Regions from separate parts of the Paraburkholderia sp. 2C genome, predicted to be linked through region 2. Evidence: riboswitches for the same ligand, from Rfam matches in the RefSeq annotation. Region 2 holds a riboswitch; each other region holds the start of a gene.
What was found. A riboswitch is a leader RNA that binds a small molecule or an ion and turns the genes downstream of it on or off. The one in region 2 is predicted to bind cobalamin.

Region 1: it holds a riboswitch for cobalamin, as region 2 does, so the genes downstream of both, ACYPXD_RS21780 (CbtB domain-containing protein) here and ACYPXD_RS08390 (porin) in region 2, are expected to answer to the same signal.
Region 3: it holds a riboswitch for cobalamin, as region 2 does, so the genes downstream of both, cobW (cobalamin biosynthesis protein CobW) here and ACYPXD_RS08390 (porin) in region 2, are expected to answer to the same signal.

The regions. Positions count from the first base shown of each region.
Region 1 covers NZ_BAAILL010000042.1:398,541-401,783, reverse strand. Annotated here, with positions in the region: gene ACYPXD_RS21795 (dienelactone hydrolase family protein) at 1-328, shown strand, start outside; gene ACYPXD_RS21790 (hypothetical protein) at 485-943, opposite strand; gene ACYPXD_RS21785 (histidine phosphatase family protein) at 1,142-1,747, opposite strand; cobalamin riboswitch at 1,804-1,948, shown strand; gene ACYPXD_RS21780 (CbtB domain-containing protein) at 1,989-2,216, shown strand; gene ACYPXD_RS21775 (CbtA family protein) at 2,231-2,974, shown strand; gene ACYPXD_RS21770 (LysR family transcriptional regulator) at 2,983-3,243, opposite strand, start outside.
Region 2 covers NZ_BAAILL010000032.1:37,309-40,551, reverse strand. Annotated here, with positions in the region: gene ACYPXD_RS08390 (porin) at 463-1,572, opposite strand; cobalamin riboswitch at 1,816-1,961, opposite strand; gene ACYPXD_RS08385 (hypothetical protein) at 2,006-2,317, opposite strand; gene ACYPXD_RS08380 (DUF2778 domain-containing protein) at 2,314-2,796, opposite strand.
Region 3 covers NZ_BAAILL010000039.1:13,683-16,925, forward strand. Annotated here, with positions in the region: gene ACYPXD_RS17780 (cobalamin biosynthesis protein) at 1-41, opposite strand, end outside; cobalamin riboswitch at 280-519, opposite strand; gene ACYPXD_RS17785 (hypothetical protein) at 597-821, shown strand; cobalamin riboswitch at 842-1,138, shown strand; gene cobW (cobalamin biosynthesis protein CobW) at 1,258-2,373, shown strand; gene cobN (cobaltochelatase subunit CobN) at 2,438-3,243, shown strand, end outside.

The DNA.
Region 1 (3,243 bases), on a different contig from region 2:
GCCGGTGTCGTTTACGGTCGGCGTCGACCGCATCGTCGACGAATTCGTGTTCCGCTGCACGCACACGTGCGAAATGCACTGGATGCTGCCGGGCGTCGAACCGACCGGCAAATACTTCGAAGTCGCGATGGTCGCGGTGATCTGCTTTCGCGGCGACAAGATCGACAACCTGCATGTGTACTGGGATCAGGCGACCGTGCTCGCGCAGATCGGCATGCTCGATACCGAGGGTTTGCCGGTGGTCGGCATCCAGTCCGCGCGCAAGGTGCTCGATATTGCGCGGCCGAGCGATTCGCTGATGCCGGGGATGAGAGGGGGAGAGGACTAGCCGGGGTGAAGCGCTTGCTTATGCGAGGCGGGAGCGGTCGATCGGGGACCGCACCTAACCGGCGGCTTGCGCGAACGGTCGATAACGGGTACCATTTCCTCGTTGAATTTGCTGGGGCGCCGGACCAGCTGTTCGTTACCCGGGCGAGCAAATTCATCAAGCTTCCAGGCCGCTCTCGAGCGGCCTTTCCTTTTTCTGCTGTCCGGTTTTTTGCTTGCGTTTCGCGGGCGAAATGTCGCCCTTCGGAATGACGGAGAACAGTTCCGCCTTCGGTTTGCGAGCCAGAAGCTCGAGCACAGCCTCGTCCCTAACCATCGATCCGTAACCGTCCGCTCGGGGAACGATGCTCTGTACGACGGTCATTTTCGACGAACCGTGGACGACCGAGGTTTCCGCTAGCGAGCTGCGGATCTGGCATAGAACGTCGTCGAGCTTGTAGTGATCCTTGACCACGCGGCTTTGGTGGATGTGACGCCCGAGCAACAGGATTTCGGGATCGTCGAGCCCCGGCAGTCCGACGGAAAGCCGTAGTCTTGAGATCGCCTGATGCTGATCGTCGGTTAGCCGGCCGACGGCAATCGGCTTGACGCGCTCGCCCTCGGCGATGCGGCTCATGTGCGCGCGAATCTCGTGTTCAATGTTCGGGTAAAGCGGCATCGCTCGGCATCGTCCGGTATCGTTTTGCCGCTCGCCTATGACCGGCTATGGGTGATTGGCGATGATACCGGCGTGTTGTCCGCTGCGAAATCCGCCGAATGGCCTATCTGCCGTCTCGGCCAGGGCGATGAGCACGTCGCCAGGCGGTCCTTTGCGTTATCGCAGAGAGTCCGCTAGCGCATGCGGCCACCACGCCCAGCCGCGCTTCGAATAGCGCAATTCGATTGTTGCGAGCGGCGCGATTTCGATTTGCGCGAATGCCGCGGCTGGCGCGCGCAGCACATGGATGAGCGCCGCGCGCAACACAGCCGCGTGCGTGATGGCGACTACCGTGACATCGGTCGGGTCGTCCTCCGCAAGCGCCTCGAGCCACGCGCTGACACGCGCGATAACCGCTTCGAACGATTCGCCGCCCGGCGGTGCGGCAGCAGGATCGCGCAGCCATGCTTCCAGCGCCTCTGGCGCCCGCGCGGCAATATCGGCGACTCGCATGCGCTGCCATTCGCCATAGTCCGTATCGGCGAGTCCGGCGGCGACTGCCGCCTTCAGGCCGAGCGCACGGGCCGTGTCGCGCGCGCAAGCTGCGGGGCTCGTCAACGCGTGCATCTGGCGTGCGCTGTCGAACGCGATGCGCGCACGCTGCGCATACGCGTTTGCTTCAGCGAGGCCGCGCGCGTCGAGCGGCTCGTTCGCATCCGCAAACGTCGCGCTGCGTTGCGCGGCAGTCGACGCGTGGCTGATCAACCAGAGACGTTTCGGCATGACATGTCGGTCGGGTGTACAGGCTGCGCTTGAGCTGTTGCGCGCGGCCCGCGAAAAGCTTCAAGGGGCCGCACAGTTTAGCGCGTAGAATACGCACTACACGAAGTGCGGAAGCCGGTGCAAGTCCGGCGCGGTCGCGCCACTGTAATCGGCCACATCATTGGTCCGGGAGTCAGACCCAGCTTCGTGCCATTTCCTTCAATCGACTATCGGGGCGCGCAACCCCAGGGAGATATCCGTCATGTCCGACGCCGTTTTCAAGCCGCTCGACGCACTCGAACCCGCTGCCGGGCCCACGCCCATTCCGCTGCGTGAACTGTTGCCGTGGGTCGTCTTCGGTGGGCTGCTGCTGTTGCTCGCACTCTATTTCGTTGGCGCGGAAGAGGGCGCGACGTCGCTGATTCCCGGCATGTACGTGCACGAATTCGTCCACGACGGCCGCCATCTGCTCGGCTTCCCCTGCCACTGACGCAGGAGCCAACCATGGTAGGTAAATTGCTGGTGCGCGGCATGCTCGCAGGCATCGCCGCGGGATTGCTCACGTTCGGTCTGGCCCGCGTGGTCGGCGAGCCGCAAGTCGATCAGGCCATTTCATTCGAAGAGAAAGCCGACGCGGCGAAGGGCGAGGCGCCCGAGCCCGAACTCGTGAGCCGCGGCACGCAGGCCGGCCTCGGCCTTTTCACCGGTGTGGTTGTATATGGCGCCGCCGTGGGCGGGCTCTTTTCGCTGACCTTCGCGTATCTGTACGGCCGCGCTGGAAAGCTGAGCGTGCGCGCACTGTCCGCGTGGCTCGCGTTCGGCGCATTCACGGCGATCGCGATCGTACCCGCGCTCAAATATCCGCCGAATCCGCCGTCGGTCGGCGACCCGGAGACGATCGGCTATCGCACCGGGCTGTACTTCCTGATGATCGTCATTTCGCTGACCGCGCTCGTGTTTTCGATGAAGGTGCGGCGTCGCGCGGTTGCGCGCTTCGACGCGTGGAACGGATCGATCGTCGCGGGGCTTGTGTTCATTGCGATTATCGCGGCGGTGCAAGCGGGATTGCCGGTCATCAACGAGGTGCCGGCTGCATTCCCGGCGGTCGTGCTGTGGAAGTTCCGCGTCGCCGCGCTCGGCATGCAGGCGGTGTTGTGGACGTCGATCGGTCTGCTGTTCGGCGCGCTCGCCGAGCGCTTGCAGCGTGTGTCGCGCGCAGCGCAGCCAGAGCAGCGCCTCGCCGGCTAAAGCACGCGCTACCCGACTTGCACGGCCTGCACGGCGACTCCGTGCAGGCCGTTTTTATGGGGGGCCGCCTCGACCAGCTCGAGAAATCGCGCGAGACACGGATTCCGGTTCGTCGACAGCCAGATCAGAACCTGAGAAATCGACGGTGGCTGCGCCAGCGGCTTGAACACCACGTCCGCCAGTTGGGCGCGCTGCATCGACGTCGGCACGAGCGCGACACCGGCGCCTTCATCGACGAGACTCAGCACCGTCTGCTGCAAACGCACTTC
Region 2 (3,243 bases):
CGCGAAATGCATAGGATGACGTGATGTACGGCACGCACACCTTACGATTGGCTAGCAATCCGTTCGGGATCGGCAATGACCCATCACTTTAACCGCTCAGATCAGGAAGACACAGATTTCGTGTAACGCGGCGTAATGGGAGCGCGGTGCCGGATGGGGCGCGGTAAGGTCCGGAGATCGGGGTATCAAGCACGCAATGCACGGCGCAAAGCGCCAGACGCGGGTTTAGCGCGACGGGAAAGCGTCGCGCTTGACGGTAACGCGGAGGAATCGTGACGTCCGCGCGTCGGCGCAGGGCGGCGCCAAGGACAACGCTAAGCGCTTTGATTTCTTTCAAATCGCTTTATAGTGACGCGTTATCCCTATCAGGATTTTGACCTGTATCTCGTGATCTATCGAATCAGAGGTTACGATGCAACGCCTTCAATATAGGTAAGTGGCCGGTTGGACTTCGTTCATCGTTCAGAACCGGTGGCGGATGCCTGTCGCGACAAGCAGCTGATTGCGGCCGCCCGATGGATCGATTGAGTTGATCACCGCGAGTGTGCCGGCCGAGGCACGCTGATAGACCGCTTCCACATAGACGTCCGTGCGCTTGGACAACTGATAGTCGGCTTGCAGCGCGCCCTGATGCCAGTGTTGCGACGATGCATTCGAATACACGTACATGCCGGCCAGTACCAGTGTGGGCGTGGCGAGCCAGACCGCGCTGATCTCGTAGTTGCTGAACGCGACGGACGGCAAGGCGGCGCCGCTGTCGATATCGGCGACGCCTGTGTAGATCGAGCGCGACCATGCGCCCGCGAGCGTGATGTCGCCGATCACATAGTTGGCGCCCGCGGCAATGATGTCCTGCTTCTGCGCGCTTGCGTCGACGGGCGGCGCGGGCGGGGACGTGCCGCCGCTGCCCGGCAGGGCAGCCGGTTCGAAGGCACCGATGTCGTTGAAGCCGCGTCCGTTGTTGTGCATCCACGCGACGCCGGCACTGAATGGACCATGGGCATAGTTGGTCGCGATACCGTAGGCACGATTTTCAGCGAAGCGTCCCGCGGTATTCGAAAACGCGTACATGCCGCCGAACGTGAACCCGCCGTATGAGGCACTCGCGTATTTGATGGCGTTGGCCGCGAGATATGAATTGTTGGCGTTGTCGTTATCGAAAGGATGCGCGAACGCGGTGCCGCCGGTTCCGCCGGTAAGCGTGAACGTCTGGAAGTAATCGTGGATGAGGTCGTACTGGTGGCCCAGCGTCAAGGTGCCGAGCCTGTCCGATTGAAGGCCGACATAGGCGGGGTGATCGTTGATGTCTTCACCGGACGTCACCGAAAAGCCACGCTCGAGACGAAACAGCGCCTGGGTGCCTTCGCCGAGTTCTTCGGTGCCCTGGACGCCGAGGAAGCTACCGTCGATCAACCCTGACGTTGCGAGATATTGCGTGTGTCCATTGACGTTGCTGACATAGGCGAGGCCGGTGTCGAGTTCACCGTAAAGCGTCATGCTTTGCGCATTCGAGTTTGCGCCTGATATTGCAAGCGATGCGCCGACGAGCGAGCAGCAGATCAATCGGTTCATATTGAAGAAGAGCAAGTTGAGCAACGAGATGTGCGACAAGGACGAGTTCGACCATGCCCGTGCACAGTGGCGCGCGGGCATGGAGGTGTGCGTATTCGTTCTATGTGGGGACTTGTGCTCAGCTCAACCGGGCGGGCTGATTGAAATGCTGCTTGTTATGTCGGCCGACGCTCGAGGCCGACGATGTTGGGCAATGAAGTTCATGTTGCGGCTCCGTGGGGTTGCGCGCCCCGGGTTGGTCCGATACAGGAACGAAGGCAGGTCTGGCTCCTGGCTCAATGGCGCTTTAAGCATGCGCTGCGTTAAGACAGATACAGTGGCGCGACCGCGCCGGTTTCTCACCGGCTTCCGTGCTTCGTTCCGTGGGAATCTGTTTGATTTCGCTTGCTGACAACGTTGAAAGTGAGAGAAAGCATAACGGAAGAAGGCACGCTTACCAAGCGATGTGTTGGGTGGTTGCGTCAGGTTTTGCGACGCTTCGCCAAGCGGTGTGCCGCGCGTGCGAGGAGCCATAACGCGAGGCCGGTGAGCGTCCACGAGATGCAGGCGATGATCGCCATTGCCCAAAGTTCAGCATGGTCGGCGTTGTATAACCCCCAAGTCCCGTGACGCGAATCGCAAACATGACCGAGGCATGAAGCCAATCCGGCATGTCCATCGGCCAGTTGAGATAAGTATTCGCGATTGTCCCTCCGATGAAATAGGTCGATGCGATGTAGGCGAAGATGCGCAGCGCTATTTTCATTGGACCACCACTGTTCCGTATGCTTTGTCGGTTGTACCTGGAACAGGAATGTCGGGAGGTCGCGAGCGAATGTGACGTTCGAGCCTATCAAATTCGTCCTGCGTTCCGACAGTGATGCAGCCTTCGCTAACTCCTCGGGAGCCAGCAGCATGCAGACGGAAAGCGCCGCGCTTGACTCCGTTGATATAGGTCGTGTCGCCCGTCCGTTCATTCCAGAGCATGACCCATCTCGATCGGTCGGTCGTGCCGATATTTGCTGATGTGACCAGATCATAGAGCCATCCCAAACGCCCGCCTGAATGTCGGTCAAGCAGATAGTATTTTCCCGGTGGCAGAGGTCCGATCTTGGGGATTGCTACCGCCTTCGGGTTATCACGACCATCCTGCTGCCCCGAATACGCGGTCACCCCACCCAACCCCGAACACCAAAGCGTCGACGTCCGCTGACTGTTCAGCCTGAAAGTGCACTGTACTGGCATCGCCGATCCCGCTCAGGCCGTACGCCACGCATCGGCAAACAGCAGATTGCCGTCGTGGTAGTTCCACGTAATCTCGCCATACCGGAATTCGACGATCTCGGATACGGTTAAAGTCAGTGATGCAAACTTTTAACACGCGACTCTTTTCGCCGTGTAAAAAACTGTCGCGCGATATCCGGCAAAGACGCCCGGGCGGGGTTAGGCCGAGTCGAGGCATGGTCCCAGGCATATGTGGCGTTCGACCTGTAGTTAAATCCGGTTCGATACGTTTTTTAAAGAGGAGTATTCTCTTTTTGATGATGGAAATGCGTTATGAGGTCAGGTATATGATTTGCGTAATTAAACAGATATGCGGCTTATTCGTATCTATTGAAGTCGTGTGTGATTATCAATGTGGGTCCCTGGTTTTTTAAAGCGGATATCGTGCTGTGACCTGGTGCCAGCGTA
Region 3 (3,243 bases), on a different contig from region 2:
CAGCCGATGCCGACGGTGAGCCGCTTGATGGGCCCGTTCATCGCGCGCCGCCGTGAAGCGCGGGAAAAAGCGCGAGGAGAACCGCGGCGCGAGGCGCGGTTGTGCGGAGCACCGCGCTGGCAAGCGCGGAATAAAGACGTGTCATGCAATGCCACATAGCGTGCACGGCGGCCGCACACAATTGCAAGCGGCAGTTGCAAGCCGCGATTGCAGGCGGTCGCGCCGTGCGTGGGCGCCGGTATCCGTCCCCCGCGGAACCGGCGACTGGCGACCGTGACGTTCGCCCCCTCGCGTCCGGCCGGTATCCGGGCTGACGGCCGCATGCGCTTCGCCTTCCCATCGGCGGATGGCCGACAGTGGCATCGAAGCGCATGCGCGGACATGAATCCGCGGGCCGCTTACCGTTGGCGGGGACAGCACAGGTTGGGCGCACCTCGCTTGCGATCGCGCTTCCTGTTTCCCGTTTAACCACATGTGGGCGCTAAGCGCGCATGCGGCACCGGACGCGGGGCATACGATAGCACACGCGCTCTTCGTCGCCGGGCGGCGGGCGCATCGGTACACTCGGACGATTGCTGGCTGAGCCCCGGAAGCTTGTGCACCCAACACATTCCACGCTGCTGGCCGAAACCGACCGCCAGAAGGCGCAACTGGATGCCGCTCGTCCGTTGCCCGAAGCGTACTACCGCGTGCTCGACGAAGCATGCGTGACCGACGTGTACGACGGCATAAGCATCCTCGTGGCGCAAGCGGTGCAGCGCGCGCTCGCGCTGTATCTTCGTCTGATTGTCGGCAGCGCCGGCAGTGCCCGGCAGCCTTGACGCCTCCCCCCGCCGCGCCTACACTCGCAGCCACTTCTGGTGCTCGCGCGCGCCGTCCGGCGTGCGCAGTTAAACGGGAAACAGCGGGCCTGAATGTTGTCGATGCGGCTGCCGCATCACGGCTTCAGGTCAACCTGTGCTGCCCCCGCAACGGAAGGCGAGCGCATCGCAGTCGTTGCGATGCAGAGCCGGCTTCGAGGTTCGCGCGCAAGGCCGCGCGGGCAAGGAAACCACTGCGCGAGAAACTGTTCACTCGCGTGGGAAGGTGAAGCGGCGCTCTCGCCAGCCCGGATACCGGCCGGAAGAACAGGCTCGACGCCGCGGGGTTGCGGCGTTCCGTCCACCCCTTCGCGCGCTTGATGTCGCACAGTGTGTCGTGCTTTTTGCTGTGCATTGTGACGTATCTGGCGCCGCGATTCACATTCGCGAAGTCGCCATGCAAACCCAGATGCGCAAGATCCCGGTGACGATCGTCACGGGCTTTCTCGGCAGCGGCAAAACCACTCTGCTGCGCCATATTCTTCAGCACAGCGGCGGACTGCGGGCCGCCGTGATCGTCAACGAGTTCGGCGAACTCGGCATCGACGGCGAAATCTTCAAGGGCTGCGGCATTGGCTGCGACGAAGAAGGCCGCGAAATCGAAGGCCAGCTGTACGAGCTCGCGAACGGCTGCCTGTGCTGCACCGTGCAGGAAGAGTTTTTTCCCGTGATGGAAAAGCTCGTCGAGCGGCGCGACCAGATCGATCACGTGCTGATCGAAACGTCGGGCCTCGCGTTGCCGAAGCCGCTCGTGCAGGCGTTCAACTGGCCGTCGATCAAGAACAGCTTTACCGTCGACGCGGTGGTGACCGTTGTCGATGGACCGGCCGTGGCGAGCGGCCAGTTCGCCGAAAACCCGGTGGCCGTCGATGCGCTGCGCAAGGCCGATCCGAACCTCGATCACGAGTCGCCGCTGCATGAACTGTTCGAAGACCAGCTGTCCGCCGCGGACCTCGTTATCCTGAACAAGATCGATCTGCTCGACGATGCGCGCGCGCAGGCAGTCGAAGCAACGATTCGCGAAGAGATTCCCGCTCAGGTGAAGGTGGTGCGCGCGCAGAACGGCCAACTCGACCTGCATGCGCTGCTCGGGCTCGGGTCCGCTTCGGAAGAAACGATCCATCTGCGCCACGATCATCATGGCTCGTCCGACGATCCCGAGCATGCCGATCACCATCACGACGAGTTCGATTCGGTGGTCGTCAGCGCCAACGCGCCGTCGCGCGTCGCGATGATCGCCGCGCTGCAGCGCGTGGTCGAGCAGCACACGGTGTATCGCGTGAAGGGCTTCGCGGCGCTGCCGGACGCGCCGATGCGGCTCGTGATCCAGGGAGTCGGGCGCCGCTTCGACAGCTATTTCGATCGCCGCTGGCGGCCCGAAGAGCTGCGGGGCGAAGCGACGGCGAGCCCTCGCGCGAGCCGCTTCGTGATGATCGGCGAGGATCTCGAGCAACCGGTGTTGCAGCGCGCGCTCGACGAAGCGCTGAGCACGCAGGCAGACCAACAGGCCTGACTGGCCGCCGCGCGCGGTCGCATCGCACCGCGCACGGGCACCATCAACACAAGGCGGCACAAACATGCATTTGCTGCGCACCACGCCGGGCGGTTTCGTCGACGACACGAAGGGCGTGATCCGGATCGACCAGCGGCCTGCGGACATCGTCGTGCTGAGCTCGGCCGATACGACGCTGTCGCTGCTCGCGAGCGTCGTGCCGCGCCTGCCGGCCGGCTTCCCGAGCGTGCGCCTGGCCAACGTCACCTATCTGCGCCAGCCGGCCTCGGTCGACTTCTACGTCGAGGACGTGTTGCAGCATGCGCGCGTGGTGGTGGTCGATCACCTCGGCGGCGAAGCGTACTGGCCGTACGGCATCGAACAGGTGGTCGCGCTCGCGGAGCGCAAGCAGCAGACGCTCGCGATGTTCTCCGGCGACCTGCAGGAAGACCCTCACCTGATCGCGCGCAGTACCGCTGATGCGGCGCTGTGCCATCAGCTATGGCGTTATCTGCGTGAAGGCGGGCCGCACAACGCGGAGGCGTTTTTGCGCTGCATCGCGTGGCGCGCGCTCGGCTTCGGGCGCGAACCGGCGTTGCCGGTGCCGCTGCCCGCTGCCGCGCTTTATCACCCGTCGCACGACACGCCGACCGTGGCGGACTGGCAGGCGCGCTGGCGCGCCGGTGCGCCGGTTGTCGCGATTCTGTTCTACAAGGCGCATCTGCAGGCCGCCAACACGGCCGTGTTCGATGCGCTGATCGATGCGCTCGAAGCACGGCAGATGAATCCGCTGCCGATCGCGATCACCTCGCTGAAGGACGCCTTGAGCCGCGACGTCGTCGAGCAGTTGTGCGCGCAACATCAAGCGTCGCTCGTGTTGAACACCACGGC